DNA from 3 places in the Paraburkholderia dipogonis genome. Region 1 is predicted to be linked to each of the others. Evidence: riboswitches for the same ligand, from Rfam matches in the RefSeq annotation. Region 1 holds a riboswitch; each other region holds the start of a gene.
The links. A riboswitch is a leader RNA that binds a small molecule or an ion and turns the genes downstream of it on or off. The one in region 1 is predicted to bind cobalamin.
Positions count from the first base shown of each region.

Region 2: linked by a shared signal. The riboswitch ahead of ACFSNN_RS16115 (TonB-dependent receptor domain-containing protein) and the one ahead of cobG (precorrin-3B synthase) in region 1 are both predicted to bind cobalamin.
Region 3: linked by a shared signal. The riboswitch ahead of cobW (cobalamin biosynthesis protein CobW) and the one ahead of cobG (precorrin-3B synthase) in region 1 are both predicted to bind cobalamin.

Region 1 covers NZ_JBHUFR010000030.1:308,830-318,717, reverse strand. The annotation lists gene cobJ (precorrin-3B C(17)-methyltransferase) at 1-1,198, opposite strand, end outside; gene ACFSNN_RS33790 (precorrin-2 C(20)-methyltransferase) at 1,195-1,926, opposite strand; gene ACFSNN_RS33785 (precorrin-8X methylmutase) at 1,927-2,553, opposite strand; gene cobG (precorrin-3B synthase) at 2,546-4,279, opposite strand; cobalamin riboswitch at 4,364-4,542, opposite strand; gene cbiE (precorrin-6y C5,15-methyltransferase (decarboxylating) subunit CbiE) at 4,627-5,844, shown strand; gene ACFSNN_RS33770 (cobalt-precorrin-5B (C(1))-methyltransferase) at 5,903-7,000, shown strand; gene ACFSNN_RS33765 (cobalt-precorrin-6A reductase) at 7,003-7,725, shown strand; gene cobM (precorrin-4 C(11)-methyltransferase) at 7,788-8,513, shown strand; gene metE (5-methyltetrahydropteroyltriglutamate--homocysteine S-methyltransferase) at 8,608-9,888, opposite strand, start outside.
Region 2 covers NZ_JBHUFR010000011.1:136,085-145,972, forward strand. The annotation lists gene ilvD (dihydroxy-acid dehydratase) at 98-1,771, opposite strand; gene ACFSNN_RS16080 (LysR family transcriptional regulator) at 1,949-2,935, shown strand; gene lgt (prolipoprotein diacylglyceryl transferase) at 3,055-3,960, shown strand; gene ACFSNN_RS16090 (SIMPL domain-containing protein) at 4,063-4,794, opposite strand; gene ACFSNN_RS16095 (EVE domain-containing protein) at 4,968-5,426, opposite strand; RNA gene ssrS (6S RNA) at 5,535-5,716, opposite strand; gene ACFSNN_RS16105 (cell division protein ZapA) at 5,850-6,164, opposite strand; gene ACFSNN_RS16110 (ATPase) at 6,161-6,517, opposite strand; cobalamin riboswitch at 6,726-6,982, shown strand; gene ACFSNN_RS16115 (TonB-dependent receptor domain-containing protein) at 7,074-8,957, shown strand; gene ACFSNN_RS16120 (FecCD family ABC transporter permease) at 8,988-9,888, shown strand, end outside.
Region 3 covers NZ_JBHUFR010000022.1:301,368-311,255, forward strand. The annotation lists gene ACFSNN_RS28490 (FecR family protein) at 1-113, shown strand, start outside; gene ACFSNN_RS28495 (CHASE2 domain-containing protein) at 180-2,675, shown strand; gene ACFSNN_RS28500 (DUF4136 domain-containing protein) at 2,672-3,316, shown strand; gene bluB (5,6-dimethylbenzimidazole synthase) at 3,329-3,988, opposite strand; gene ACFSNN_RS28510 (cobyrinate a,c-diamide synthase) at 3,972-5,270, opposite strand; gene cobO (cob(I)yrinic acid a,c-diamide adenosyltransferase) at 5,274-5,876, opposite strand; gene ACFSNN_RS28520 (cobalamin biosynthesis protein) at 5,873-6,346, opposite strand; gene cobA (uroporphyrinogen-III C-methyltransferase) at 6,343-7,131, opposite strand; cobalamin riboswitch at 7,371-7,621, opposite strand; cobalamin riboswitch at 7,689-8,005, shown strand; gene cobW (cobalamin biosynthesis protein CobW) at 8,196-9,287, shown strand; gene cobN (cobaltochelatase subunit CobN) at 9,294-9,888, shown strand, end outside.

The DNA of each region.
Region 1 (9,888 bases):
CTCCCGGATCGCCCGACGACACCATCGCCACGGAGCGTCCCTCGCTCGCCAGTTCGAACGCATGCCGCGCGCGTTGCATTTCCTCGCGGTTGTCGGTGCCGTGCACGCGCTGGTCGGCGCGCAACGGGCCGGCCATTTTCACGTAAGTGTCGTAGCCGAGAATATCGGTGGCGCCGTCGAGCGCCGTGCGAGCGGCCGGCACCATCAGATCGGCGCTGCCAGGGCCGAGGCCGATCACGGTCAGGCGGCCGCGCGCGCGGCCGATCGTATCGGGATCGATGGCGAGCGACGCCAGCGCGAGCGCGACGCCTGCGGACGCGTCGTTGTGCAGCGTCTCGTACGGGATGCGCAGCGCCGCATGCAGCAGATTGCCCGGTGGCACGCCAACTTGGGGACCTGCTAATGCGAAACGCAGCGGCACCTTCAGGTCCGCCGCGGCCTCGGCAAGCGCCGGGTCGGCCATGCGTTCAGACGGGGCCAGCAATGCCGCGAGCGACAGCGGCGCGAGCCCGTGCGAATCCAGCGCTTCGCGCACACGCGTCACGATCTCGCCTTCTACTGCCGTCACCGCGGCAACCACACTGCGTGGGTGAATCACCAGCTCATCGTCGCGCCCGTCCCATGCCCGCGGCGTGACGCGGATCGCGAGACGCGCCGAGTCGGAGCGAGGCAGTTGCGCGTCATCGAGCCAGGGCGCTTCGCCTTCGATGCGCGTACTCTCGCCGGCCAGCAGATCCGACACGAAGCGCTTGCCTTGACCGATATCGGCGAGCATGTAGCCTTCGGGCGGATTCAGCACGCAGGTGCCGAAACGCAATTCGCCGCTCGTCGTGATGGCCGGCGGCACGGCCAGCAGTGCGGCAATCTCGCGCGCCATCAGGTTGACGCCGGCAAGACCGCCGAGCAGCGGCACGACCGCGCTGCCGTCCTCGGCGACAGCCAGCACCGGCGGCTCGACGCCCTTGTTCGACAACGACGGAGCCAGACAGCGAATCAGGATGCCCGCCGCGCACAACGCGACGATCGGCGTGCCACGCGCATACAGTTCCCGCAGATGCGCGCCGAGTTCGCCGTACGACACGTCCGCCTCGACGCGTCCCCGCAACGCATGCACCTGGCTGTCCGCGTACAGCGCCTGAATGCGCCGCGCCGTCGCCAATGCGCCCGCGCCGAGAATCACGATCGCGGGTGCGCTCATCCTTGCCATTTTTCCCCCGGCACCACCAGCAGCGAAAAATACGGCGACGCCATCGGATCGACTTCGGCGAGCGGCACGATGCGCTGGTTGCCCATCGTCGCGCGTTCGACGTAGAGCGCGCGGTCCGCGAGACCGAGTTCGCCGAGCACGCGCCGCACCTTGTCGAAGTTGCGGCCGAGTTTCATCACGACGGCGGCGTCGGCATCGGCGAGACGGCGGCGCAATTCGTCTTCGGGCAACACGCCGGAGAGCACCGACAAGCTTTGATTGCGATACACCAGCGGCGCGCCGAGCACGGCGGCGCCGCCGAGCATCGAGCACACACCCGGCACCACTTCGCTTTCGTAGCGCGCCGCGAGCCGGTCGTGCAGATACATGTACGAACCGTAGAAGAACGGATCGCCCTCGCAGATCACGGCGACGTCGCTGCCCGCGTCGAGGTGCGCGGCGACGACTTGCGCGGCGGTGTCGTAGAAGTCGGCGATGATCGCTTCATACGAAAGCGGCGGTTCGAGCGCTTCGGTGGTGACGGGATACACGAGCGGCAGATGCTGCTGGGCATCGTGCAAATGCGCTTCTATGATGCTGAACGCGTTGCCTTTCTTGCCCTTGGCGACGAAGTACGCAACCACCGGCGACGCCTTCAACAAGCGCAGCGCCTTCAGCGTGATGAGTTCCGGGTCGCCGGGGCCGACGCCGAGTCCAAACAAACGTCCTTGCGCCGCCATTTATTCGACCTCCGTGGCGAGCGCGTTCACGGCGGCCGCCGCCATCGCGCTGCCGCCGCGCCGGCCGTGCACCACTACGTAAGGCACGCCGCGGCTGTCGTCCGCGAGCATGGCTTTCGATTCGGCCGCGCCGACAAAACCCACGGGAAAGCCGAGAATCAAAGCGGGTTTGGGCGCGCCGGCGTCGAGCATATCGAGCAGATGAAAGAGCGCGGTCGGCGCATTGCCGATCACCACGACGCTGCCCGCCAGATGCGGCCGCCACAATTCGAGCGCCGCCGCGGAGCGGGTATTGCCGAGTTCGCGGGCAAGCGACGGCACGTCCGGATGCGTAAGCGTGCAGATGACCTCGTTGTGCGCCGGCAGCCGCGCGCGCGTGATGCCTTGCGCGACCATGCCGGCATCGCACAGGATCGGCGCGCCTTGCGCGAGCGCCGCGCGGCCCGCCGCGCCCGCGCCCGCGGAAAATTGCAGATCGTCGATCACATCGACCATGCCGCACGCGTGGATCACCCGCACCGCGAGTTTTTCAAGGTCGGCGGGAATGCGCGACAAGTCGGCCTCCGCACGGATCGTCGCGAAGGATTGGCGATAGATCTCCTGACCGTCGCGAATGTAATCAAGCATCGGTGTCACTCCGGACCTGGCGTTCGAGCATGTCGGCGGCCTGGTCGATCGTCAGTTGGTGCGCGACGCACTGGCCGAAGCCGGGCCGGCCGTCGCGTCGATAAAAGTCATAGAGGCCGGGCGCCGCGGCCAGCAGCGTGTACGGCGCGCAATGCGCGGCGGCGCACGAGCGCGAGCAGCCGCTCAGATGCACGTCGACACCGGCAGGCAGGCGAGCCGCGAGGCGCAACGCGTCGGTCTTGGTGTCGGCGAGGCCCTTCGCGCAGCCGCTCGATCCGGCGCATGCGATCAGGTGCGTGATCGCTCGTGCGGGATCGCTGGCGAGACCGAGGGCGTTCAGGCCGGACAACACGGTGGCGACGGCGGGTGTGGCGATGTCGGGCAGTAGCACGCTTTGCCAGGGCGTCAGGTGAAGCGTGGCGTTGCCGTGCTGTTGAGACAGCGTGGCGAGCTCATGCAGCGTGTCGGCGTCGAGGCGGCCCAGCGGCGGTTGGCCGCCGACATGCCAGGTTCCGGGCACGCGTTGGGCGTGGGCGCCGAGGCGGAGGTTGGCGTCGGCTGGTGTAGCGCGATGCCAGTTGGCGAGCTTCGCGTTTTGCGTCAGCGGGAAGTCGAGGTATCGCTGGGCGTGGTGCAGGATTGCTTCGGCGGAATGCGCGGTTAGCAGCTGGCGCATGCGTGTGGCGTCGGCGGCGGCGAGGTCGAGGAATGTGAGGAGCAGCGCGTGTACTAGTGCCGGCACTTGTGACGGCAGGATCGCGGCTAGTGCGCCTGTGTTGTTCACGCCCGGTTTTTCAGACGCCGTGCTTTGGCTTTGCGTAAGCGCGCCGGCATAGGCGCTCACAGGCGGAAAACCCGCGAACCCGAACACGAACCGCACGCCGTCCGCCTCTTGCGATGCCGCCAGCCACACATCGTGCGGATGATCCACTCGCGCGAGTTCCTCGCCGCCGTCCAGCAGCAGCGCGAATTTTGGTGACAGCGCCGCGAATCGCGTTTCGCTTTGCAGCATCGTGAGTAGTTCGGCGCACAGCGGGCGTGTGTCGAATAGCGCGGAGGGATCGCGCCCGGCTGCGGGGCTGATCATGACGTTGCGGACGTCGTCGGCTGCGGCGGAGGGTGTGTGGGCCGTATCCGCCTGCTGCGCTGTTGCGTCCGGGGCGTTTGAGGCCCACTCATTCATTGCCTTCGCGGCTCCGGCACCTTTGGCGCGCTCCGCCTTTGCGTTCGCGGTTTCGGCGTGTGTGGTGCTCTCTGCCTTTATGTTCGCCGCTCCGGCTCCGGCACCTGTACCGCTCCGCGTGTCCGCCTCCGCGTTCGCGGCGCTGGCAGCTATTGCATCTACAACGCTGGCAGCCCCCGCATCCGCAGCGTTCTCCGCACCCGTCGCGTTCACATGGCTCGCCACGCCATTCACCGGCATCGGCCCAAGACCCGCATCGATCAACTCAGCAATCAACGCCGCCTCTTCACCGCGCTTCACCCCGCGCACCTGCAAATTCGCGCGATTAGTCAACTCGATTACCCCGCTCGCGTGCCGCGCGCTAGCGTCAGCGATCGCCAGCGCCTGCGCCGCGCTCAATTCGCCGCCGGGCAGTTTGATCCGGCAAATCCCGCCGTCGCGCGCGGCGACGATGCGCAGCAGCCCCGGACACGCCGAAGGCCGCGGCGTGGCGGCCGCGTAGGATAAAACGGAGGAAGGCGAAGCTTGCTTCAAGACGGACACCGGGTTGAGCGTCGCGCGACGGCCCGAGCATGCCGTGAGGCGGGCATGGCTGCGGCATCGGTACACCCCGCCCGATGTTGGCTGGCACGAACAGTCTTGCCGGCAGGTCTCCTGGCTGGCAGGTCATGGTCCGCCGCGGCCTTCCCGGTCGAACCAGTGGCGTGGAGCGCAGGCGGACTCGCTGCATACAGTTGCGGGGGCAGCCACAGCGACACTGTGTTCCCTCTTCGGCCCCGAAGGGCACCGGCGGCTGTATTATGCCTTTTTTCGAACAGCACAACGAGGCTGGACGCTTTGACCGGCGTGGCACAGCGCATTATTTGAAGACACAGAATGAGGATGGATGCATGCCCGCGTGGCTGACGGTGGTGGGCATAGGCGACGACGGCTTTGCCGGTCTGGGGAGGCCCGCGCGGCGCGCTTTGCTGGAAGCGTCGGTGGTGTACGGCGGCGAACGTCATCTGGCGATGCTGCCCGCGCGGCTCGCCGCGCGCCGTGCCGCCTGGCCGCGTCCGTTCGATCTCGCGCCCTTGCTGGCCGAGCGCGGCGCCGCCGTGTGCGTGCTGGCGAGCGGCGACCCGATGCTGTTCGGCGTCGGCGCGACGCTCGCGCGGCAATTGCCGGCGGGCGAACTGCGGGTGCTGCCGGCGCCGTCGTCGCTGTCGCTGGCGGCCGCGCGGCTCGGCTGGCCGTTGCAGGATGTCGCGACGGTGTCGCTGGTGGGGCGGCCGTTGCCCACGCTGAACGCGCATTTGCACGACGGCGCGCGCGTGTTCGTGCTGAGCGCGGACGGGCGCACCCCCGCGGCGCTTGCCGGGCTGCTGAACGCGCGCGGTTTCGGGGCGACCCGCATGAGCGTGCTGGAGCACCTGGGCGGCGAACTGGAGCGGCGCATCGACGGCCGCGCGGATCAGTGGTCCGCGGGCGAAGTGGCCGCGCTGAACCTGATCGCGCTCGATTGCCGCGCCACCGAAGGCGCGCCGCGTCTGCCGCTGACCTGCGGTTTGCCCGACGATGCGTTTCGTCACGACGGCCAGTTGACCAAGCGCGACGTGCGCGCGATCACACTCGCGCGCCTCGCGCCGACGCCAGGCGAATTGCTGTGGGATGTAGGCGCGGGCAGCGGCTCGATCGGCATCGAATGGATGCGCGCGCATGCCAGCTGTCGCGCAATCGCGATTGAAGGGCACGCGGAGCGGCAACGCTTTATCGAACACAATCGCGACGCGTTGGGCGTGCCTGCGCTGCAACTCGTGGCGGGGCGCGCGCCTGAAGCGCTGCAGGGGCTGCCGGTGCCGGATGCAGTGTTCATCGGCGGCGGGGTGACGGTGCCGGGCGTGCTGGAGGCCTGCTGGGCGAGTCTGCACGAGGGCGGGCGGCTGGTCGCTAACGCGGTTACGTTGCAAGGCGAGGCGGTCTTGGCGGCATGGCGCGAGCGGCATGGCGGGACATTGACACGGATCGCTTTGGCGGACGCGCAACCGCTTGGCGGTTTCGATACATGGCGGCAGGCGTTGCCGATCACGCTGCTGGAGATGACGAAGCAGGCCGGCGGCGGAGCGTAAGCATGCACGGAACCCATGCCATGATTAACGCGAACGTTGCGAGCGCTGCGAGTTCCTGATGCGCGAAGAAACCCCCGAACAGCCCGCGCCGCTGCGTAGCGGCTACACGACCGGCAGTTGCGCCACCGCGACGTCGCTGGCGGCGGCGCGTCTGTTGCTCGCGGGTGTCGTCAGCGAAGTGGCGGAGATCGTGTTGCCGAAAGGCCAGCATGTGCCGATGCCGCTGGTGTTCTGCCGCCTGCTCGGGAATGGCGACGAAGGCGCGGAAGCCGGCACGGTCAAGGACGCCGGCGACGACCCCGACGTTACGCACGGGGCGATCGTCTTCGCCCGCGTGCGCCTCGTCGCCGAACCGGGCGTGATGTTTCGCGCGGGGCCGGGTGTCGGCACGGTGACGCGCGCGGGGCTGACGCTGCCGGTCGGCGAGCCTGCGATCAATCCGGTGCCGCGCCGGATGATGACCGAGCATCTGGCCGAACTCGCGGCGGAGCACGCGTACGGCGGCGGCTTCGAAGTGACGATCGGCGTGGAAGGCGGCGAAGCGCTCGCGCTGAAAACGATGAACCCGCGGCTCGGCATTCTCGGCGGCCTGTCGATCCTCGGCACCACCGGCATCGTGCGGCCGTTTTCGTGCTCGGCGTATATCGCGTCGATTCATCAGGGCATCGACGTCGCGCGCGCGAACGGCTACACGCATCTCGCCGCCTGCACCGGCAACGCGAGCGAGGACGCCATGCGCGCGCACTACGGCCTGCCGGATATCGCGCTGATCGAAATGGGCGACTTCGTCGGCGCGGTGCTCAAGCATATGAAGCGCGCGCCGGTCGAGCGCCTGAGCGTATGCGGCGGTTTCGGCAAGCTCAGCAAGCTGGCGGCGGGTCATCTCGACCTGCATAGCCGCAATTCGAGCATCGACCTCGAGCGGCTCGCGCAATGGGCCGCCGAACAGGGCGCCGACGACGCGCTTCAGGAGGCGATCCGCGCGGCCAACACGAGTCAACAGGCGGTCGCGTTGGCCCACGCGCAGCGGGTGCCGCTCGGCGATATCGTCTGCCGGCATGCATTGGCGGTGGCGCGCGAGATCGTGCCGCCGCGGGTCAAGGTCGAAATGTTCGCGATCGACCGGCGGGGCTTGCTGATCGGAGCCGCGCAATGAAAATGAAGCGGATTCTGCTGCTCGGCGGCACCGGCGACGCGCTACGGATCGCGAGGCAACTCGGCCCTAAGCACGTGTATAGTCTCGCCGGCCTCGGCAAGGTGCCGGAGGGTCTGGTGTGCACGGTGCGCGTCGGCGGCTTTGGCGGCAGTGAAGGTATGGCGCGCTACATCGTCGATGAAGGTATCGATCTCGTGATCGACGCGACGCATCCTTATGCCGCGCAAATCAGCGCGAACGCGGCGCAGGCGAGCCGCGCCGCACGCGTGCCGTATTGGGCACTGCATCGCCCGGCGTGGCAGCCGCAAGCCGGCGACGATTGGCGCATGGTCGGCGGCTGGAACGAACTCACCGATGCGCTGGCGCCGTTCAGAAAGCCGCTCTTCACGCTAGGCCGCGAACCGCTCGCGCATCTCGACGAGATCCCGCCGCATCAGTTCTGGGTCGTACGTTGTCTTGAGGCGCACGCAGACTCGGCACGCGCGCGGATACTCGCGGCGCGCGGTCCATTCACGCTTGAAGGCGAACGTGCGCTCTTCGCTTTGCAAGCCTTCGACGTAGTGGTCAGCAAAAATAGCGGTGGCCACGCGACTGAAGCGAAGCTCGAAGTCGCGCGTGAACGCGGTGTGCCGGTCGTGATGCTGCGCCGTCCCGAGTTGCCGGCGGCCGGGAGGGAATTCGAGAACGTGGCCGACCTGCTCGACGCGCTGCAAGTCGCCGATTGAGCCTGCGCCCGAACGAATCGCTCATGCATGCTGAGCCGCCTCAACGAATCATGGAGTAGTGAATGACGGTGTTTTTTATCGGCGCGGGTCCGGGCGATCCCGAACTGATCACGGTGAAAGGGCAGCGCCTCGTGCGCAGTTCTCCGGTGATCCTGTACGCGGGTTCGCTCGTGCCGGCTGCCGTGCTCGAAGGTCACGCGGCGCAGCAGGTCGTCAATACCGCCGAACTCGACCTCGATCAGATCGTCGCGTTGCTGGCGGCCGCGCACGACAAAGGCCTGGACGTGGCGCGCGTGCATTCCGGCGATCCGTCGTTGTACGGCGCGATCGGTGAACAGATCCGCAGACTGCGCGAGCTGAAGATTCCCTATGAGATCGTGCCGGGCGTCACCGCCACGGCGGCATGCGCGGCGGCGCTGGGTTGCGAACTGACGTTGCCGGATATTTCGCAGACGCTGATTCTCACGCGCTTCGCCACCAAAACCAGCATGCCCGAAGGCGAACAGCTCGCCGACCTCGCCCGGCATCGCGCGACGATGGCGATTCACCTTGGCGTGCGGCACCTTGCGCGCATCGTCGATGAATTGCGGCCGCATTACGGCGGAGCATGTCCTATCGCGGTGATCTATCGCGCTAGCTGGCCGGACGAGGAGAAGATCACCGGCACGCTCGACGATATTGTCGGCAAGGTGCAATCGACATCCATCGAGCGGACCGCGTTGATTCTGGTCGGCCAGGTGCTGGCCGCGGAAGGCTTCGCGGACTCGACGCTGTATGCGAAAGACTGAACGGCGCGTATGAAAAAGCTCATCCGCGCACCCAGACACAGTGCGCGGATGAGCGATCAACCCCAGATCAACATCAGACCAACGGCCGGTCCTCTCACGCCGTCACTTCATCCGGCTGCTTCGCCATCAGCTTCGCACGCAATGCCTTGGCGGCCCGAACCATGTTGGTCAGCGCCGCTTCGGTTTCCGGCCAGCCGCGCGTCTTCAGCCCGCAATCCGGATTGACCCACAGGCGTTCAGCGGGAATCACTTCGCACGCGCGCTCCAGCAGACGTTGCATGGCTTGCGCATCCGGCACGCGCGGCGAGTGGATATCGTAGACGCCCGGGCCGATTTCGTTCGGATACGCGAAAGCGCCAAAGCCGTCGAGCAGTTCCATCGCCGAGCGCGAGGTCTCGATGGTGATCACGTCGGCATCCATCGCGGCGATCGACGGCAGAATGTCGTTGAACTCCGAATAGCACATATGCGTATGAATCTGCGTTTGATCGGCGACGCCTGCGGCTGAAATGCGGAACACGCGCGTGGCCCATTCCAGATACGTAGCCCAATCGTCGCGACGCAACGGCAAACCTTCGCGGAACGCCGGTTCGTCGATCTGGATGATGCGAATGCCGGCCTTTTCCAGATCCGTCACCTCGTCACGGATCGCGAGCGCGAGTTGTAGCGCGGTGGTGGAGCGCGGCTGGTCGTCACGCACGAACGACCATTGCAGCATCGTCACCGGACCGGTCAGCATGCCTTTCATCAGACGCGGCGTGAGCGATTGCGCGTAGCGTGTGGTTTCGACCGTCATCGGTTCGGGACGGTACACGTCGCCGTAAATGATCGGCGGTTTAACGCAGCGCGAGCCGTAGCTTTGCACCCAGCCGTTTTCCGTGAACGCATAGCCCCACAACTGTTCGCCGAAATATTCGACCATGTCGTTGCGTTCGGCTTCGCCGTGCACCAGCACATCGAGGCCTAGCTCTTCCTGTTTGCGCACAGCGATCTCGATCTCGGCGCGCATGCGCTGCAGATAGTCGAGCGCGCGCAGTTCGCCGCGTTTGTAAGCGGCACGCGCCTGGCGAATCGCCGGCGTTTGCGGGAACGAGCCGATCGTGGTGGTCGGCAGGAGCGGCAGGGCGAGCGCTTCGCGTTGCAGTCGATTGCGATCGGCGAACGGGCTTTGCCGGTCGGCCATTGCGCTGCTCACCGCGGCCACGCGTTTTTGCACGAGCGCGTTGACCACCGTGCTGGAATGGCGGCGCGCTGTGAGCGCGCGGTCGGCTGCGGCGAGGGTTGCCTCGGCCGCCGCAGGGTCACGCAAGGCGAGGGCGAGCGTGGCGACTTCGTCGAGTTTTTCGGTGGCGAAGGCGAGCCAGGATTTCAGTTC
Region 2 (9,888 bases), on a different contig from region 1:
TTTCGCTTTTACGTAGCTTCAGGCGTGCGCGCAGGCTGTCGTAGCGATACCAGACCGCGAATGTGCTCGCCCGGCCAGCCGTCGCCGTAACTGCCGCTTAGCCCGTTATCGCCCCTTTGTTGGCCGGTTGCGCCAAGGCAAAGTACTTCGCCATCACGCCACGCGTGTAACGCGGCTTCGGCTGTTGCCATGCCGCGCGGCGGCGCGCCAGTTCGGTGTCGTCGATATTCAGTTGCAGCAGCAGCTTGTGCGCGTCGATGGTGATCGAGTCGCCTTCCTGCACGAACGCGATCGTGCCACCCACGAAGGCTTCCGGCGCGACGTGACCGACCACCATGCCCCACGTGCCGCCCGAGAAGCGGCCGTCGGTGATCAGGCCGACGCTTTCGCCGAGACCCTTGCCGATGATCGCCGAGGTCGGCGCGAGCATCTCCGGCATGCCGGGGCCGCCTTTCGGCCCGAGATAGCGCAGCACGACCACGTCGCCGGCCACGATCTTGTCGGCCAGAATCGCTTCGAGCGCGCTTTGCTCGTCGTCGAACACGCGCGCCGGGCCGGTGATAACCGGGTTCTTCAGACCGGTGATCTTGGCGACCGCGCCGTCGACGGCCAGATTGCCTTTCAGGATCGCCAGGTGGCCTTCCTTGTAGAGCGCCTGGCCGATCGGGAAAATCACTTGCTGATCGGCTCGCGGCTTGCTCGGCACGTCCTTCAGTTCTTCGGCGATGGTCTTGCCGGTGATCGTGACGCAATCGCCGTGCAGCAGGCCCGCGTCGAGCAGAATCTTCATGACTTGCGGAATGCCGCCGGCCTTGTGCAGATCGGTCGCCACGAACTGACCGGAGGGCTTCAGGTTGCAGATCACCGGCACCTTCTTGCGCATGCGCTCGAAGTCGTCGATGCTCCATTCCACTTCGGCCGCGTGCGCGATCGCGAGGAAGTGCAGCACGGCGTTGGTCGAGCCGCCGGTGGCCATGATCACGGCCACGGCGTTTTCGATCGACTTCTTCGTGACGATGTCGCGCGGCTTCAGATCCTTCTTGACCGCTTCGACCAGCACGCGGGCCGATTCTGCCGCCGAGTCGACCTTTTCCTGATCCGGATTGGCCATCGTCGACGAATACAGCAGCGACATGCCGAGCGCCTCGAACGACGAGCTCATGGTGTTGGCGGTGTACATGCCGCCGCACGAACCCGTGGACGGGCACGCGTTCTGTTCGATCCCGTCGAAATCTTCCTGCGACATCCGGCCGGCCGTGAACTCACCGACGGCTTCGAACGACGACACGATGGTCAGGTCGGTGCCCTTCCAGTTGCCCGGACGGATCGTGCCGCCGTACACGTAGATGCTCGGCACATTGGTACGCAGCATGCCGATCATGCCGCCCGGCATGTTCTTGTCGCAGCCGCCGATCACGACCACGCCGTCCATCCACTGGCCTTGCACGCAGGTCTCGATGCAGTCGGAGATGACTTCGCGCGACACCAGCGAGTACTTCATGCCTTCGGTGCCCATCGACATGCCGTCCGAGATGGTCGGCGTGCCGAAGATCTGCGGATTGGCGTCGGCGCCCTTGATCGCGGCGACGGCGGCATCGGCCAGACGCTGCAGGCCGGCGTTGCACGGCGTGATGGTCGAATGGCCGTTGGCGATGCCGATCATCGGCTTGTCGAAATCGGCTTTTTCGTAGCCGAGCGCGTAGTACATCGAGCGATTCGGCGAACGCGCCACGCCCTGCGTGATGTTTTTCGAACGACGGTTGTATGCCATGGGGAACTCCTGTCTGTCTTGTTTTGATCCGCGCCGCTGCGGGTTTCAGTCGCGCCGGCGTGGGCTGCCGACGGCATCCGTCCAGTGTAGACCGGCATGCCGCGTCACGACGCAGTTTTGCGATGCGCGCGTCCAATGTATTATTCGTGGCTCATTAGGTCGTAAAATGTATCACTCATGCTGCCTGCCATTCCTGATCTGCGCCAGTTGCGCTATTTCGTAACCGTCGCCGAAGAGAAGCACTTCGGGCGCGCGGCCGTGCGCCTCTCGATGACGCAGCCGCCTTTGTCGCAAGCCATCCGCGCGCTCGAAGAGACGCTCGGCGTCGAATTGTTCGCGCGCACCAAGCGTTCCGTCGAACTGACGTCAGTGGGCGCCGATCTGCTGCCCGAGGTGCAGCGCCTGCTCGCAAGCGCCGAAGGGCTGCGGCCGCTCGCGCAGAGCCTCGCGCGCGGCGAGGCCGGCGTGTTGTCGCTGGCTTTCGTGTCCACCGCGGACTATGGCCTGCTGCCGCTGTTGCTGCGCGATTTCGGCGCGCGTCATCCACGTGTGCGGCTGGAATTGACCGAAGCCACCAGCGACATACAGGTCGACGAACTGGTGGCCGGGCGCATCGACGCGGGTCTCGTGATCGCGCCGCTGCCGTCGCGCCACGCCACCGAGCTCTCGTGGCTGCCGATCGCGCGCGAGCCGCTGGTGATCGCCATGTCGACGGAGATGGCGGCACGCGTGGTGAGCGCGAGCGGCGACCATGCCGACCCGCGCGCCGAATGGCTGGACACGCCGATCAGCCTGCGCGATGTCGCCGATGCACCGCTCGTGGTCTTCCCAAGACGTTTGGCGCCGGGCTTTTATGACATCATTATGGATTGCTACGGCGTGGCGGGCCTCGCGCCCCGGGTCGGCCAGGAAGCGATCCAGATGCAAACGATCGTGAGCCTCGTGTCGGCCGGCATGGGTGTCGCACTGGTGCCGCAATCGTTACGTAATCTGCGCCGCACCGGCGTCGTGTACCGGCCGCTTTCCGAGTCGGTGCCCGCGATCGAGACAGGCCTCGTCTGGCGGACCGCCGAGGTGAGCCCGGTGCTGGCGGGTTTCATCGACATCGTAAGGGCGCATGCGGCGACCGTGGAGGCGCAACAAGCCGCCGTGCCGCGCATGTAGATGCGTCCTCGCGAACGCATTGCCGGGCGGACCGTCCAATGCATGCACCGCAAGCTGCGGGCAGCGCCGCCCGTTACCCGATATTTTGCTTCTGAACCTGAACTGCCCATAACAACACGATGCTCATTCACCCCAATTTCGACCCCATTGCCATTCATCTGGGGCCGCTCGCCGTGCGCTGGTATGGACTCATGTACCTCGTCGCGTTCATCGCGGCGATCGTGGTCGGCCGGTTGCGGCTGCGTTTGCCGTATGTCGCCGCGCAAGGATGGACCGCCAAGGATATCGACGACATGCTGTTTTACGGCGTGTTGGGCACGATTCTCGGCGGTCGGCTCGGCTATGTGCTGTTCTATAAAGCGAGCTTCTATTTCGCGCATCCGCTCGACATCTTCAAGGTGTGGGAAGGCGGCATGTCGTTTCACGGCGGCTTTCTCGGCGTGACGCTGGCCATGGTGCTGTTCGCGTATCAGCGCAAACGCTCATGGCTGCAGGTCACCGACTTCGTCGCGCCGATGGTGCCGACCGGCCTCGCGGCGGGGCGTCTCGGCAACTTCATCAACGGCGAGTTGTGGGGCCGCGTGACCGATCCGTCGTCGCCGTGGGCCATGCTTTTTCCAGGCGCCGCGCCCGACGACGCCGCGTGGCTCACCGCGCATCCGCAACTGGCCGCGCAATGGCACCTGAACGAAGTATTCGCGCAATATCACATGCTGCCGCGCCATCCGTCGGAGCTGTATGAAATCGCGCTGGAAGGCGTCGCGCTGTTCTTCGTGCTGATCTTCTTCTCGCGCAAGCCGAAGCCGATGGGCGCGATTTCCGCTGTGTTTCTGATCGGCTATGGCCTCGCGCGCTTCACGGTCGAATTCGCGCGCGAGCCGGACGACTTCCTCGGCTTGCTGGCCATGGGCCTGTCCATGGGCCAATGGCTGTCGCTGCCGATGATCCTGGTCGGTATCGGCCTGCTCGTGTGGTCGTATCGCCGTGCTCGTCATAAACCGGCTCAGGCGGTCAGCGTGAACTGATTGCTGCGGTTTATCGTAGCGAGGGCTCGAATGAAAAAAGCCACGGCATGCCGTGGCTTTTTTCTGGCTGCTCCGACGCAGTGCTTCTAACGCAAGAACGCGTTACTTCATCTGCACCGAGCCCGACACGTTGACGGTCACCGTCGACGTGCCGCCTTCGATCGGCACCGGTGCCGAAGACTTTGCGTCGGCGCCCATGGCGCGCGCGCTCATCATCATCACTGGACGCGGCATCACGCCGTTGTGGCCGACGTTGACCTCGCGAATCGAATAACCGCTGTAGCCGAACGCCTGAGCGGACGAAGCGGCCTGCTCGCGGAACGACCTGATCGCTTCGCCGGTGAGCTTCTGCTCGGCCGCGCGCTGCGCTTCAGGCGAGAGCGAGAACTGCACGTTGCCGACCTGCATGATCGATGCCATTTGACCCGCGAGCTTCGACACCGCGGCGAAGTCGTGCGATTCGAGCACGATCTCCGTGCGGCCGCGCCATGCGGAAATGCGCCCGTCACGATCGGTGGACGGATAGATCGAGAACGAGCCCGTGCGCGCGGTCACGCCGTTCACACCCTTGGCCTTCTGCAGCGCCGAATCGGCGCGCTGGTTCAGCGTTGACGTGAGCGCCGACGGATCGCTCGCTTCCTGCTCGTAGAACAGCGTGATATCGACGACGTCTTGCGGCACTTCCGCGCTGGCCTGCGCGTTCAGCGACAACACGCCAGCCGGCTGATATTGGCCGGTGCTTTGCGCGCGTGCCATGGCCGGCGTGAGTGCGAGCGCGGCGGGCGCGGCGCAGACGAGAGCGAAAGCGAGTGCACGTGCGGTGTTTTTCGTCATTGTTGGACTCCTTGCTTGAACAGGTTGTGCACGATTGGGCAACCGCCACGCCGTGGCATGGCGTTTGCGAGAACGTTAGGCGCCTGTAACCTGAGCTTGGTTCCCCGGTTTGATGTCGCTTTAACGTTTGCGTGTGCATGGATCCGCGCCGCGCATCCATCTGGGGAGCACGATCAAGCGAGCCGCCTGGTGATGAAACGCCATTCGGCTTCGGTCACCGGGGTGATCGACAGGCGGTTGCCCCTGGCGAGCACGCGCATGTCAGCAAGTTCGTCATGCTCGCGTAACGCGGCAAGCGGAATCAGCGGGATCTTCTTCTTGAACACCACGTCGACAAGCACCCAGCGCGGTGTTTCCCGCGACGACTTCGCGTCGTAGTAGGGGCTCTTCTTGTCGAACTGCGTGGGATCCGGATACGCAGTGGACGATACCTCCGCGATACCCGCGATGCCGGGCTCCGGACAACTCGAGTGATAGAACAGCACACCGTCGCCGACCTGCATCATGTCGCGCATGAAGTTGCGCGCCTGATAGTTGCGCACGCCGGTCCACGGCAACGTGCGATGCGGTGCATTGGCGAGATGGTCGATGCTTGCTTCGTCCGGTTCGGACTTCATTAGCCAGTAGCGCATGAATCGAATTGAACGTTAAGGGGTTGAAGATGCGGAAGAAATCGGCGAACAAAAACACAGCGCCCAAAGAAAAACGGCACCGAACCGAAGTCCGATGCCGTTCTAAATAAGGTCCCCGCCTTAGCCGCTAGGCCGGCATCCTGAACCGGGGGTTCAGAATTGGTCGCAGTTAGCAACACTTCGGGTACATCAGACAGAGTGACGCGCACACCCGTGCTACAAATTTCCGCAACCGTGCACATGGCATTGGTTCAAGGAATATATGACCTTGGCGAACCAGGCAGGGAAGCTAAACCGATGAAGCTGAAAAACGAACTACAGATTGAACTCAAACGTTTGCTGAATCTTGCACACCTTGTGCTCACACATTCCGTTTGAATCCGCCGCCGATCTCAGGACCGGCAGCACGATAACACATGAAGCTTATTGCATACTGTACTGCTCAATCACAGTACCTAGTTGTTCGTTCATTTGATGCATTGTACGCCGGATTTCCTCAGCGGGAAATGCTTCTCCGTGTCTCACGCTCGATTGCAAGCGAAGCAGTTCCGATGCCAGCGACAGCGCAGCCATGACAGCAATGCGATCCGTGCCGCGCACGTTGCTGTTATTGCGGATCTTCGACATTTCGGCGTCGACGCGTGCGACCGCTTCGAGCAGCGCCGCTTCCGTTTCCGGCGAGCAGGCGAGGCGATAGGGCACGCCGAGAATCGATACTTCGATCTGCTTGGTGGTCATGCATTTTCTCCGTGGCGGGTCACGTCGCTCTCGGCTTCGGCTACTTGCTGAGCGGGCTCGAGCAGATCGAGCTGGTTGTCCGGCTCACTGTGCGCGCGGGCACGCGGCAGCTTCTCGAGGATCGCGTTCAGGCGCACTTGTGCGTCGTCGATCTTGGCCGACAGCGCGTCGCGTTCCGCCTGCAGCGCGTTACGTTCCTCGCGCAGCATTGCAAGTTCCGTGCGCGTGGCTTCGGCATCGGCGCGAGATTGCGCGAGTTGCTCTTCGAGCGCGAGTCGCGCTTCATTGTGGCGCTGGCTGATCGCGATCAGCTTGCCGATATTTTGTGAAAGTGTTTCGAGTTCGGTGAGCATCTGCTGCGTCCTCTAAAGACATCGCATTTTAGCGCGGAATGTCGCAGGTTCCGACAATTGTCTCGTTTCGAGACGTAACAACATCGCTTTGTGCAGGCTTTTTATCGACCATATGATGAAAAAGTACTCACGCGTCGGACAATGGCCTGCACTTAACAGAACGCATGGCCCACGGTTTCACCATTCTTGACGGACTCCGAGGCCGCTCCTAAACTGCCCGCACTCTGGTGCCCGCGTGCGCTTTTCAACGGCGCACGCAGTTAAACGGGAAGCAGGGCGCGCGATTCAACCGAACGCGCCAACCTGCGCTGCCCCCGCAACGGTAAGCGACCGCATTCGTCATGCAAGTCGATTCTGATCGCGTGTTGGAAGTTCAACTCGCGAGTGTGCCACTGCGCGTCTCGCGTGGGAAGGCGGGATCGATGTGTCGCCAGCCCGGATACCGGCCAGAGGGAGGGGCACGTCACGCGCGAAAATGTTAAATACGCGGGCGCCTCGTTACGCATCGGCCTGCGGGGAAGCGGGCCGCGCACGCTATCCACAGGACTTTCATCCCATGCTGTCCCCCATCGCCCGCGCGGCGCTGCTCGCCTTTGCGAGCCTGCCGATCGTCATGCACGCGCAAGCTGCGTCTTCATCTTCTTCCGCGCAGGATTCATCGGCTGCGGAGCCGTCTTCGGCGGTACTGTCGCCCGTGGTGGTGACCGCGGATCGCGCGCCGCAAGCACTCGCCGACACGATCCCGCAGACGTCTCTGTTCGATCAGCAGGATCTCGCCGACACCACCGCGACCGATTTGCCCGGCCTCCTGCAACTCGCACCCGGCGCGCAAATCTCGCGCACAGGTGGTCCCGGTTCGACAGCCAGTCTCTCTTTACGCGGCGCGTCGTCGACGCAATCGCTGCTGCTGATCGACGGCGTGCGCGTCGATTCGGTGAGTCTGGGCGCCTCGCAACTCGCGCAGATTCCGCTCGACCAGATCGATCACGTCGAGGTGGTGAACGGCAACGTGTCGGCGTTATACGGCTCGGGCGCGATCGGCGGCGTGGTGCAGGTGTTCACGAAAGACGGCGGCGACCATCCGCCGCGTTTCAATTTTTCGCTCGGCTACGGCAGCTATCGCACGCAGACGCAGCAGGCGGGCGTGAACGGCGCATTGGACAAAGACGGCAAGACGACCTTCAGCATTTCACTCGCGCGTTCGAAGGACGACGGCTTTTCGTCGCTGAACACGAAGGAGGCGCCCAACGCCAATCCGAATGCGAACGGCTATCTGAACGAGAGCATCTCGGCCTCGCTGCGCCACAAGTTCAACGACAGATGGGACGCAGGCGTCAGCTATTTCCAGTCGAACGGCAACAACAGCTACGACAATGCGTACGGCTTGCCCACCGATCTGAACAACCTGTACAGCAAGGTGCGCCAGGTCTCGGCGTTCGCGAACGGCAAGCTGACGGACTGGTGGACCACGCACTTCATCGTCGCCGAGGGCGACGACCGCAGCGTGTCGAACACCAACGGCGTGTACAACGGCCGCTTCGATACCGACAATCGCCAGTACACATGGCAGAACGATTTCGCGCTGGCCGCGCAGCAGAAGTTGCAGGTCGGCTATGAGCATCTCGACCAGAGCCTCGACTCGGACACGTTCGCGGCGCCGGATCGACATGTGGATTCGGGCTTCGTCGGCTATACGGGGCGCTTTGGACGCAGCCAGATTCAGGCCAACGTGCGGCGCGACCAGTATTCCGATTTCGGCGGAGCGAACAGTTACTATCTCGGCTACGGCTTCGACATCACCGGCCATTGGAAGGTGAGCGCAAGCTATTCGGATTCGTTTCGCGCGCCGAGCTTCGACGATCTGTACTATCCGTTCAGCGGCAATCCGTCTATCCAGCCGGAGCGCAGCCATTCGATCGAAGCCGCGCTGCAATACGCATCGAATGCGCTCGGCGTGATGCGTCTGACCGCATTCCAGACGCGCTATTCGAATCTGATCAACTACGAGCAGGTGACGCCCGGCATCTATCTGGCGGAAAACGTCGGGCATGCGAAGGTGCAAGGACTCGAAGGATCGTGGAGCGGCCATGTCGGCAAGACGGACGTGCGCGCTTCCGTCACGCTGCAGAATCCTGTCGATCTCGACAACGATGCCGACCTCGTGCGGCGCGCCCGGCGCTTCGGCGCGCTGACGGTGAACCGCAGCATCGCCGGGTGGCGTGTAGGCGGCGAGTGGATCGTGAGCGGCGCGAGCAATGACAGCAGCGGCAAGCTGGGCGGCTATGGCGTGGTGAATCTGTCGGCGCGCTACAACATCACGAAAGCATGGTACGTGGCCGCGCAAATCCAGAATCTGTTGGACAAGGACTATGAAACGGCCTACTCGTATAACTCGGCACGGCGCGGTGCGTATCTCACGGTCGGTTGGCAGCAGCAGTGATGCTTGCGCCTCTTCGTTGAGTTCGCGCGGATGAATCGCCCTTCGAGTTCGATGCCCGCCACTCTGCGCGTGATGAGCGCGAAGCGCGCGGCCGCGATCTGGCTGGCGCTCGCGGGAATCGCGCTGGCGGTGCTGTTGGCGTCGCTCACGCTCGGCAGCGTAACGCTCGCGCCGATGCACGTGTTGGCGGCGTTGGTGCCGTCGCATGCGCAGTCTGCCGGTTCGTCCGACCTGGCCGCCGAGATCGTGCGCACGCTGCGTTTGCCGCGCGCGCTGGCGGGCTTCGCCTGCGGCGCGTTGCTCGCGTTGGCTGGCGCGTTGCTGCAAGTGCTGTTGCGTAATCCGCTGGCCGAGCCGTACGTATTGGGCGTATCGGGCGGCGCGGCGAGCTTCGCGCTGGTCGCGATGATCGCCGGATGCGCGTGGTGGATCGTCGACGCGAGCGCATTCGCCGGCGCGTTCGTGTCGATCCTGCTGGTACTAGGCCTCGCGCGTCGCGAGTTGTGGCGCGGCGAACCGCAGGACACCTCGCCGCGTTTGCTGCTGACCGGCGCGGTGATCGCGGCGGGCTGGGGCGCGCTCATTACTTTGCTGCTCAATCTCGCGCCGGACAACCGCTTGCGCGGCATGCTGTTCTGGCTGACCGGCGACCTCAACGGCGGCGCGATGCCGTGGACGGCGCTTGCCGCGCTCGTCATCGTGCTGATTGCGATCGTGCCCGCCGCGCCGCGTCTGAACGTGCTGCTGCGTGGCGACGCCGCCGCGCAGGCGTTAGGCGTCGCGGTGATGCCGCTGCGTCTGCGGGTGTATCTGGTGGCCTCGCTCGCGGCGGCCGCCGCGGTGACGACGGCGGGCACCATCGGCTTCGTCGGACTGGTCGTGCCGCACATGCTGCGGCTCGCGTTCGGCAACGATCAGCGCATGCTGCTGC
Region 3 (9,888 bases), on a different contig from region 1:
TGAGCGACCTGCCGGCCGGTGTCTATTACTGGACGATCGTCGCCGAGCAGTTCGAGAACGGCCGCTTCTATGAAAAGAGCAGCGCGGTGCGCTCATTTACGCTTGCGCGCTGACGCTGGTAGATTCACGGGGCTGAGCCATGCGTCAGCCCGCTTCCTGTTTTCGAACCACGCCACCCTTTGCCGACCACACCTACGCGCCTGAGCCTCGATCCGCGCGCCCGTCTCGGACGGCGCGCCGGCCGCCGCTTCCTGATCGAATGGGTGGGCATCGGCTGTCTCGGCATCGTGGTGATTCTGCTCAGTTCGCTCGGGCGTCTGAGCGCGAGCGTCGATCATCTGGTCTACGACCGCTTGCTGAGCCTGCGTGCGCAACCTCTGCTGCGCGATATCGTGGTGGTCGAAATCGACAACGCGAGCATCGCGCAACTCGGCCGCTGGCCATGGCCGCGCAGTGTTCACGCGAAGCTGCTGGAACAGATCGCCGGCGCGCAGCCCGCCGCGGTGATCTACGACGTGCTGTTTACCGAAGCCAATCCGCAAGACGCCGAACTCGCGCGAGCCGTCGCGCTGAGTCCGACCTATCTGCCGATCTTGCTCTCCGCGCCCGATGACAGCGGGCGCCGCGTCGTGGTCGAGCCGGTGGCGCCGTTCGCGCATGCGGCGGCGGGGCTCGGCCATATCAATCTCGAAGTCGACAGCGACGGCATCGTGCGCAGCGTCGCGCGCTACGAGGGCGACGCCGATTCACGCTGGGCGCAGTTGATGGTGCCGGTCGCCCAGGCGGTGGAACACGGCTCGCTCCATCTGAACGGCTCGCAGCGCGGCGCCGCTTTGCCCGCAGCCGAAACCGACCCGGCCGCCGACGACGGCGGCGAAGGCCGTTTCCTGATCCCATTCGGTCCGAACGCGCAGAACTACACGAAGCTGAGTTTCGCGCGCGTGCTCGCCGGCGACGTGGCGCCGGAGCAGTTGCGCGGCCGCATCGTGCTGATCGGCGTGACCGCGTCCGGCTTGTACGACCGTTTCGCGACGCCGGTGTCCGGCAAACTCGGCCCGCTGCCCGGCGTGTACATCCACGCGAACGTGCTCGACACGCTGCTCACCGGCCGCGAGATCGAACCGGTCTATCCGTGGATTCTGTTCGCCGTGTCGCTCGCGCCGCTTGCCGCGTTGCTGGCCGGATTTCTGGTGTTGTCGCCGCGCCGTTCGTTGCTGCTGACCGGCGCCTTGTGTTTGCTCGCAGCGGCCGGTAGTGCCGCCTTGCTGTACGGCGCGCGGCTCTGGATGTCGCCGGTGCCGGCAATCGTCGGTCTGGTGGCCGTGTATCCGATCTGGAACTGGCGGCGCCTCGAAATGACGATGGCCTATCTGCGCGGAGAACTGGAGCGTCTCGCCGACGAACCGCATCTGCTGCCGGAAACGCCGCAGCGCCGCCGCGAGTTCGGTGGCGACGTGCTGGAGCAGCACATGGCGCTGATGGCGCAGGCCGCGCAGCGCGTGCAGGACATGAAGCGTTTCGTGTGGGACAGCCTCGACAGCATGCCCGAGCCGATCCTCGTGAGCGACGTGCGCGGCGTCGTGCTGATCGCGAATCATGCCGCCAAGGCGCGTTTCGCGCGCCTCGGCGCGCCGCTGCCTGAAGGCCGTCCGATGCAGGCCGTGTTGGGCGGCCTGACGCTCGTGAAGACGATCGACACCGATGCCGCGTCGGACGCCGAAAACAATCTGCTCGCCCGCACGCACTGGCCGGCGCCGCTCGATCCCACGCGCCACGAATTCGCCGCGCTGATGGCGCACGGCGTCGAGGTGCGCGACGCCGACGAGCGCGACCATCTGCTGCGCTACGCGAACTGCACCAACGCGCAGGGCGAGACCACCGGCTGGATCGCGGGCCTTGTGGACGTGTCGGCCTTGCATGCGGCCGAGCGTCAGCGCGAAGACGCGCTGCGGCTCCTCTCGCACGACATGCGTTCGCCGCAGGCGTCGATTCTCGCGCTGGTGGAGATCGAGCGTGCCCGCCGCGAGCCGTTGCTCGCGCGCGGCTTGCTCGAGCGCATCGAACGCTACGCGCAGCGCGCGTTGACGCTAGCCGACGACTTCGTGCAACTGGCGCGCGCCGAATCGCAAACCTATGTGCTCGAACCGGTGAGTCTCGCCGAGTTGCTGATCGACGCGAGCGACGAAGTCTGGCCGCAGGCACACGCCAAGCGCATTACGCTGCACACGGAGACGGGCGCTGCCGACGCTGCCGACGACGGACACTGGATCTGCGCCGACCGTTCGCTGATGACGCGCGCGCTCGTCAACATTCTGAACAACGCGGTCAAGTACAGTCCGCCGGATACGCGGATCGTATGCAGCCTCGCGAGCCTGACGCCGAAGGGCGTGCCGGGCGCGGCGAGGCGCGTGTCGTGCACGATTCGCGATCAGGGCTACGGCATTCCGAAAGACCAGCAGGCGGGGCTGTTCGAGCGCTTCCGGCGGTTTCACGAAACCGAGCGGCCGGAAGTGGGCGGCGCGGGCCTGGGCATGGCCTTCGTCAAGACGGTCGTCACGCGTCATGGCGGCGATGTCGAGGTGGCCAGCGAACCCGGCCAGGGCACGGCATTCACGATCTGCCTGCCGGTGCTCGAAGACGCACAATCGGGCGCCTCCTTCAACCCGCGCCCATGACATATGACCAAGCACCTTATCGAAGCGAGAAGATGGTGAAAGCGATCCTGATCTGTGCCGCGCTGGCCGCGGCGAGTCTCACCGGTTGCGCGGGCCTGAGCGCCGATGTGCATACCGCCGACGCCGTCAACGCGGCCGCCGCGCTGCAAGGCGAGCGGACTTACACGATCGCGCGCATGCCGTCGCAGGAAGCCGGCGCGGATCATCCGCAATTCGAGAGCGTGTTGGTGAACGAGTTGGCGAAGCAGGGCTTTGTCGCGGCGACGCCGGAAAGCGTGCGTTACCTGCTGTCAATCGCCTACGACACGCGGCCGGCGACGATCGTCGTCAATGAAAACGGCTGCACGTCAGGCGACTGCCGACGCGGGCCCGCCGCGCCATTCTCGCTGTTCGGCGGTCCCGTGTACCAGCATGCGCTGACGCTGCGGTTTTTCGAACGCGCGAGCGGACACGAAGTCTACAAAGTCAGCGCGGTGAGCAGCGATCGCGACGCGGACCCACTGCACGCCATGCCGACGCTCGTCAAAAGCGCGCTCGCCAGATTTCCCTTCGATGCACCGCCGGATTGGCGCGTGAAACTGCACGCCGACGAAACTGGCGGCGTGCCGACGGTGACGTCGGTGAAGCCGCTTCAGCCGTAACGCGCGTCGAGTTCAATCCGGCGCATCGTTGTCTTCGGGCCAGCGGTTTTCGAACACGCAATCGGCGAGCGGCACACGGCTCGCCCAGCGTTCGGTTTCCAGCATCGGCTCGCTATAAAACCGGTCGACGTGGCCGAGACACAGAATCGCCACCGGACGCGCGCCCTCGGGCATGCGCAGCAGTTGGCGAACCGCGTCGACGTCGAATAGCGATACCCAGCCCATGCCGAGACCTTCGGCGCGCGCGGCGAGCCACATGTTCTGGATCGCGCAGGCCACCGACGCGAGGTCCATCTCCGGCAAGGTGCGGCGGCCGAAGATGTGACGCTCGCGGCCGTCCATCAGCGCCATCACCAGCAGTTCGCCGCAATCCAGCATGCCTTCCACTTTCAGCTTCATGAACTCTTCGCGGCGTTTGCCGAGCGCGTCGGCGGTGGCGAGCCGTTCGTTTTCCACCGCGTCGTGCAGGGCCGTGCGCAGCGCGGGATCGGTGATCCGCGCGATCCGCCACGGCTGCATGAAGCCGACGCTCGGCGCGTGATGTGCGGCGTCGAGCAGGCGCTGCAACACGGCCGGATCGACCGGATCGCGCACGAAATGGCGCATGTCGCGGCGTTCGTAAATCGCGCGGTAGACGGCGTCGCGCTCGGAATCGTTAAAAGGCTTCGCCATGGAACAGGGCGGCCGTGAAGGCCGGGTTGGAGGGCCAATAAGCGTGCATGTAAGTCGCCACGATCGAGCCGGCGCGATAAATGGCCTCGCCGGGTGCGTCGCCCTGCGGCCTTGTGGCCGAGCGCAGCGGCGTGAGCGAAGTGTTCAGCTTCGAATAGTGAAACGTGTGGCCGGTCATCGGCCCGTGCAGGCTGTCGATCCGTTGCATGCCGAGCGCGGTGAAGCGCGTTTGCATCGTCGCGTGGCCGGGCAGCAGGCCGAGCATCGGTGTGGTCACGCTATGCGTGTCGGTGAGCTGGTCGAGCAGGTAGAGCATGCCGCCGCATTCGGCGACGAGCGGTTTGCCGGCGGCCGCGTGCGCGTGAATGCTCGCGGCGCTGCGGGTGTTGTTCGCAAGCGCTGCGGCATGCAGTTCCGGGTAACCGCCAGGAAGATACGCAGCGTCGGCGTGTTCGGGCAGTGCTTCGTCCGCGAGCGGCGAGAAGAAGGCGACTTGGGCGCCGAGTGCTTCCAGGAGCGCGAGGTTGGCCGGATAGATGAAGGAAAACGCGGCGTCGCGCGCAACGGCGATCGTCTTGCCGTCCAGCAGGCGCGGCAGGACCTCGGGCGTGGGCGCGCCGAACTCGATAGGCGGTGGCAATTCGGCGAGCGCGGTGCGGCCTAACGTGTCGGCGGCGTGCTCGAGGCGCGCGTCGAGGTCGTCGATTTCGTCCGCCTGATGCAAGCCGAGGTGGCGATCGGGCAGCGTGATTTCATCGCTGACGGCGATGTGTCCGCACCAGCGCAAATCCGGCGGCAACGCTTCTTCGAGCATCTGCGCATGCCGCGCGGAACCGACGCGATTGGCCAGCACGCCGTAAAACGGCACCTGCGGCCGGAACTGCGCGAGACCGAAAGCGACCGCGCCGAAGGTCTGCGCCATCGCCTTCGCCGAAATCACCGCGAGCACCGGCACGCCGAACGCGGTGGCGAGATCGGCGCTGCTCGGCGTGCCGTCGAACAGACCCATCACGCCTTCGATCAGGATCAGGTCGGCCTCGGCGGCCGCTTGCGCAAGCAGCGTGCGGCAGGCGGCTTCGCCCACCATCCATAGATCGAGCGAGAGGACCGGCGCGCCGCTCGCGCGCGACAGAATCATCGGGTCGAGAAAGTCCGGTCCGGTCTTGAAGACGCGCACGCGTCGCCCCAGCCGCCGATGGTAGCGCGCGAGACCCGCGGTGATCGTGGTCTTGCCTTGACCCGACGCGGGCGCGCTGATGAACAGGGCGGGACACGCGGCCATCGCTCAGAACTCCACGCCGCGCTGCGCTTTCACGCCTTGCTCGCGATACGGATGCTTGACGATGCGCATTTCGGTGACGAGGTCGGCGGCCTCGATCAATGCGTCCGGCGCATGACGGCCGGTCACCACCACATGGAGCATCGGCGCGCGCGCGTTGATTACCGACAGGACTTCGTCGAGCGGCAGGTATTCGTATTTGAGCACCGTGTTCAGCTCGTCGAGGATCACCATCTGGTACTCGCCGCTTTCGATCATGCGGCGCGCTTCGTCCCAGCCTTTGCGCGCGGTCGCGATGTCGGCGTCGCGGTTCTGCGTGTTCCAGGTGTAGCCGTCGCCCATCGTGACGAAATCGCAGTTGGCGATCGCGCCGAGAAAGTCGCGCTCAGAAGTGTGCAACGCGCCCTTGATGAACTGCACGACGCCAAGACGCATGCCGTGGCCGAGCACGCGTACGGCCATGCCGAACGCAGCGGTGGTTTTGCCTTTGCCCGTGCCGGTGTTGACGATCAGCAGGCCTTTTTCGACAGTGGCGTTGGCCTGTTTTTTCTCGTGGCCCTCGCGGCGGCGCTCGGTCATACGTTGATGCGATTCGGGATCGGTCTTCATGGCAGGTCCTGGTTCTGTGTGTCGTTGTCTGAGTGCTCGGCGTGAGCGGCGTGAGCGGTGGTTGAGGCGATCGCCACGGTCACGCCCGCATAAACGGTTTTGCGCACGAGGAGTGTGGCGCGAGGTGCATTGCCTATGACAGATTCACCGAGCCCGCCCCCGGCGTCAGCCCGCGCGCCAAGCAGCGCGCACGGCTCGCAGACGCCGTCCACGCCGAGGTGCTCGCGCGCTGCCGCCGAAGGCGCTGCCACGGGCATCGCCGCGATCTGTTCAAGGCTGAAGAATCTCAGCGGCAGCGCATGCCGCGTGCAGAATTCGAGCAGGCCCGCTTCGCGGGCTTTGGTATCGAGCGAGGCGACGGTACGGATTTCGTCGAACGAAAGTGCGCCGAGCGCGGCGCGCACAGCGGCTTCGATCTGCTCAGCCGGGCTGTGCAAGCGGCAACCGATGCCGACGCTCAGCGTTTTCATCGCGGATCCGTTCCGTCCGTGCGCGGTGTCGCCCCGCGTTCCACATGCGCCGCCTCATGCGCCACCTCTCGCGCCAACGCGAGCGACGCCACCCCGCCGATCACCACGATCGCCGGCGACCCGAGCCCGGCACGCGCAACGGTGTCGGCAAATTCACCGAGCCGCGCGAGCGCATGGCGTTGTTCGGGACGCGTGGCCGATTCGATCGCCGCGCACGGCGTGTCGGCGCTCATGCCGGCCGCGAGCAGCGCGCCGACGATATCGTTGAGTCGCCGCATGCCCATATAGATCACGAGTGTCATGCGCGTGGCCACGAGCGCGGCCCAGTCCGGCTCGCCGCTGCCCGCGCCGTGCCCGGTGACGAACACCACGCCCTGCGCGTGATCGCGATGCGTGACCGGAATCCCGATCGCTGCGGGCGCCGCGATCCCCGCCGTGATGCCGTTGATGACTTCCACCTCGATACCCGCCGCATGCAGCGCCTGCTGTTCTTCGCCGCCACGGCCGAATACGAACGGGTCGCCGCCTTTCAAACGCGCGACGCTACGCCCGGCCCGCACATGTTCAAGCATCTGCGCGACGATGCCTTCCTGCGGTGTGGACGGATGGCCGCCGCGTTTGCCTACGTAGACGACCAGCGCGTCGGCGCGGGCGAACTGCAGCACCTCGGGATTCACCAGATCGTCGACCAGCACGACATCGGCTTGCGCCAATGCACGGGTGGCCTTGATGGTCATCAGTTCGACGTCGCCGGGGCCGGCGCCGATCAGCCAGGCGCGGGTCATCGCGGCGTGCATGGCGGGCGCCATGTCGTGACAAGCGGGAAAGAATAAAACGCGAAGGGTAGCCAGACGGCGGACGTTGGGGTCATGCAGTGCTACGGATTCAGGCACGGCGCATTGCGTGGTTCGTCGCGAATTTCACACGAAACTCGCCGACACGGACACACTGCGTCGTGCTTCAGCGCCTTCACATCCGTCCCTCGCGGATTCCGGCGGCCGGCGGCGCGATGTTGCACTGAGGTTCGCCGCCTCCGCGTCTGGCCGGTATCCGGGCTGGCGGCCTCACGCGCTTTGCCTTCCCGTCCGCATTCGCTGGAAATTGCCGGACAGTGGCTTAAAAAAACGCATGCGCGGCGCAAGTCGATTCAACATCGCGCCGCAGGTCGCTTACCGTTGCGGGGACAGCACAGGTTGAGCGCATGGCGCGCTGCCTGTTTCCCGTTTAACTGCACACGCGAATGCATGTGCGGGCACCAAACGCGCGCATACGATAGCACATGGCGCCCCGTCCGATAAGCGCTTGCGGCTTGTGTTTCCTTGACGGCACCGGGCTGCGGGCCTACACTCGCACGCACTTTGGTGCTCGTGTGCGCGCTCGTGCGCATGCAGTTAAACGGGAAACAGGGTGCCCGCCTGCCATGGATCGGGCCAACCTGTGCTGCCCCCGCAACGGTAAGCGAATAGTGGTGCTGACTGCAGCGTTAAATGCAGTGTTGAATGCAGGGTTCAACGCAGTCGACCAGCACCGCGGAGCCGGCTTCGATGTCCACGCGCAAGGCCGCGTCGGCATATCACCACTGGGCGAGAAATCACTCGCCCGGGAAGGGGAAGCGGCGCTTTCGCCAGCCCGGATACCGGCCAGATAACGAAGGACGAACGCCGCGGGGATGCGGCGCTGCGTTCATGACCTCATTCCCGCTTTCTGTTTTCTGTTGTCGCGGCAACGCCGTCGTTCGTCCCCGTGTTTTGATACTGTCGTGGCTGACCGGGCGTGTGCTCCGTTTGCCTCGGCATGAGCTGAAAAACACGCCGGCGTGCACGTGCAACTCCTACGGATGGACCTCACGATGCAAACTCAAATGCGCAAGATCCCCGTCACCATCGTCACGGGCTTTCTCGGCAGCGGCAAGACCACGCTGCTGCGGCACATTCTTCAGCATGCGGGCGGCAAGCGCATCGCCGTGATCGTCAACGAATTCGGCGAGCTCGGTATCGACGGGGAAATCCTCAAGGGTTGCGGCATCGGTTGCGACGAAAACGGCGTCGAGACCGAAGGCCAATTGTATGAACTGGCGAACGGCTGCCTGTGCTGCACCGTGCAGGAAGAGTTTTTCCCGGTAATGGAAAAGCTCGTGGAGCGCCGCGATCAGATCGATCACGTGCTGATCGAGACCTCGGGCCTCGCGTTACCGAAGCCGCTGGTGCAGGCGTTCAACTGGCCGCAAATCAAGAACAGCTTCACCGTGGATGCCGTGGTCACCGTAGTCGACGGCCCGGCCGCGGCAAGCGGTCAGTTCGCGGACAACCCTGTCGCCGTGGATGCGCAGCGCAAGGCCGATCCGAATCTCGATCACGAGTCGCCGTTGCACGAATTGTTCGAAGACCAGTTGTCGGCGGCCGATCTGGTGATTCTGAACAAAACGGATCTGCTCGACGGCGCGCAGCAAAGCGCGGTTGAAGTTGCGATTCGCGAAGAGATTCCGCCGCAGGTGAAAATCGTTCGCGCACACATGGGCCAGCTCGATCTGCATACGTTGCTGGGCCTCGAAGCGGCGTCGGAAGACACGATCCACTTGCGCCACGATCACCACGGTTCGGCCGACGACGCCGACCACCATCACGACGAATTCGACTCCGTGGTCGTGCAGGCGAACGCGTCGTCGCGCGAGGCGGTGATCGCCGCGTTGCAGCAACTGGTCGAAACCAACACGATCTATCGCGTCAAAGGTTTTGCGGCGCTGCCGGGCGCCGCGATGCGTCTGGTGATTCAAGGCGTTGGGCGCCGCTTCGACAGCTATTTCGATCGACGCTGGCAGGCCGGCGAAAGCGGCCCGAGCCGCTTCGTGCTGATCGGCGAAGACCTCGATCAGCCCGCGTTGCAGCGTGCGTTCGACGCGGCGCTGGGCGTGCCGTCGAGCGCCGCAACGCAACAGGCGTAAGCGCATATGCATCTGCTGCGCACCACGCCGGGCGGTTTTGTCGACGACACGCAAGGCGTGATCCGGATCGATCAGCAGCCCGCGGATATCGTGGTGCTCAGTTCCGCCGACACCACGCTGTCACTGCTGGCGAGCGTTTTTCCGCGCCTGGGTGAAGGCTTTCCAAGCGTGCGGCTCGCGAACGTCACGTATTTGCGGCAACCGGCGTCGGTGGATTTTTATCTCGAAGACGTCTTGCAGCATGCGCGCGTGGTGGTGGTCGATCACCTTGGCGGCGAAGCGTATTGGCCTTACGGCATCGAGCAGGTGGTGGCGCTCGCCGAGCGCAAGCAGCAGACGCTCGCCATGTTCTCCGGCGATCTGCAGGAAGATCCGAACCTGCTCGCGCGCAGCACCGCGAGTGCGGATCTGTGTCATCAACTGTGGCGCTATCTGCGTGAAGGCGGCCCGCAAAATGCCGAGGCGTTTCTGCGCTGTATTGCGCAGCGCGCCTTCGGCTGGGGGCGCGAACCCGCGCCGCCGCGCGCGTTGCCCGCCGCCACGCTCTACCATCCCGAGCGCGATACGCCGACCGTGGCCGACTGGCAGTCGCGCTGGAAAC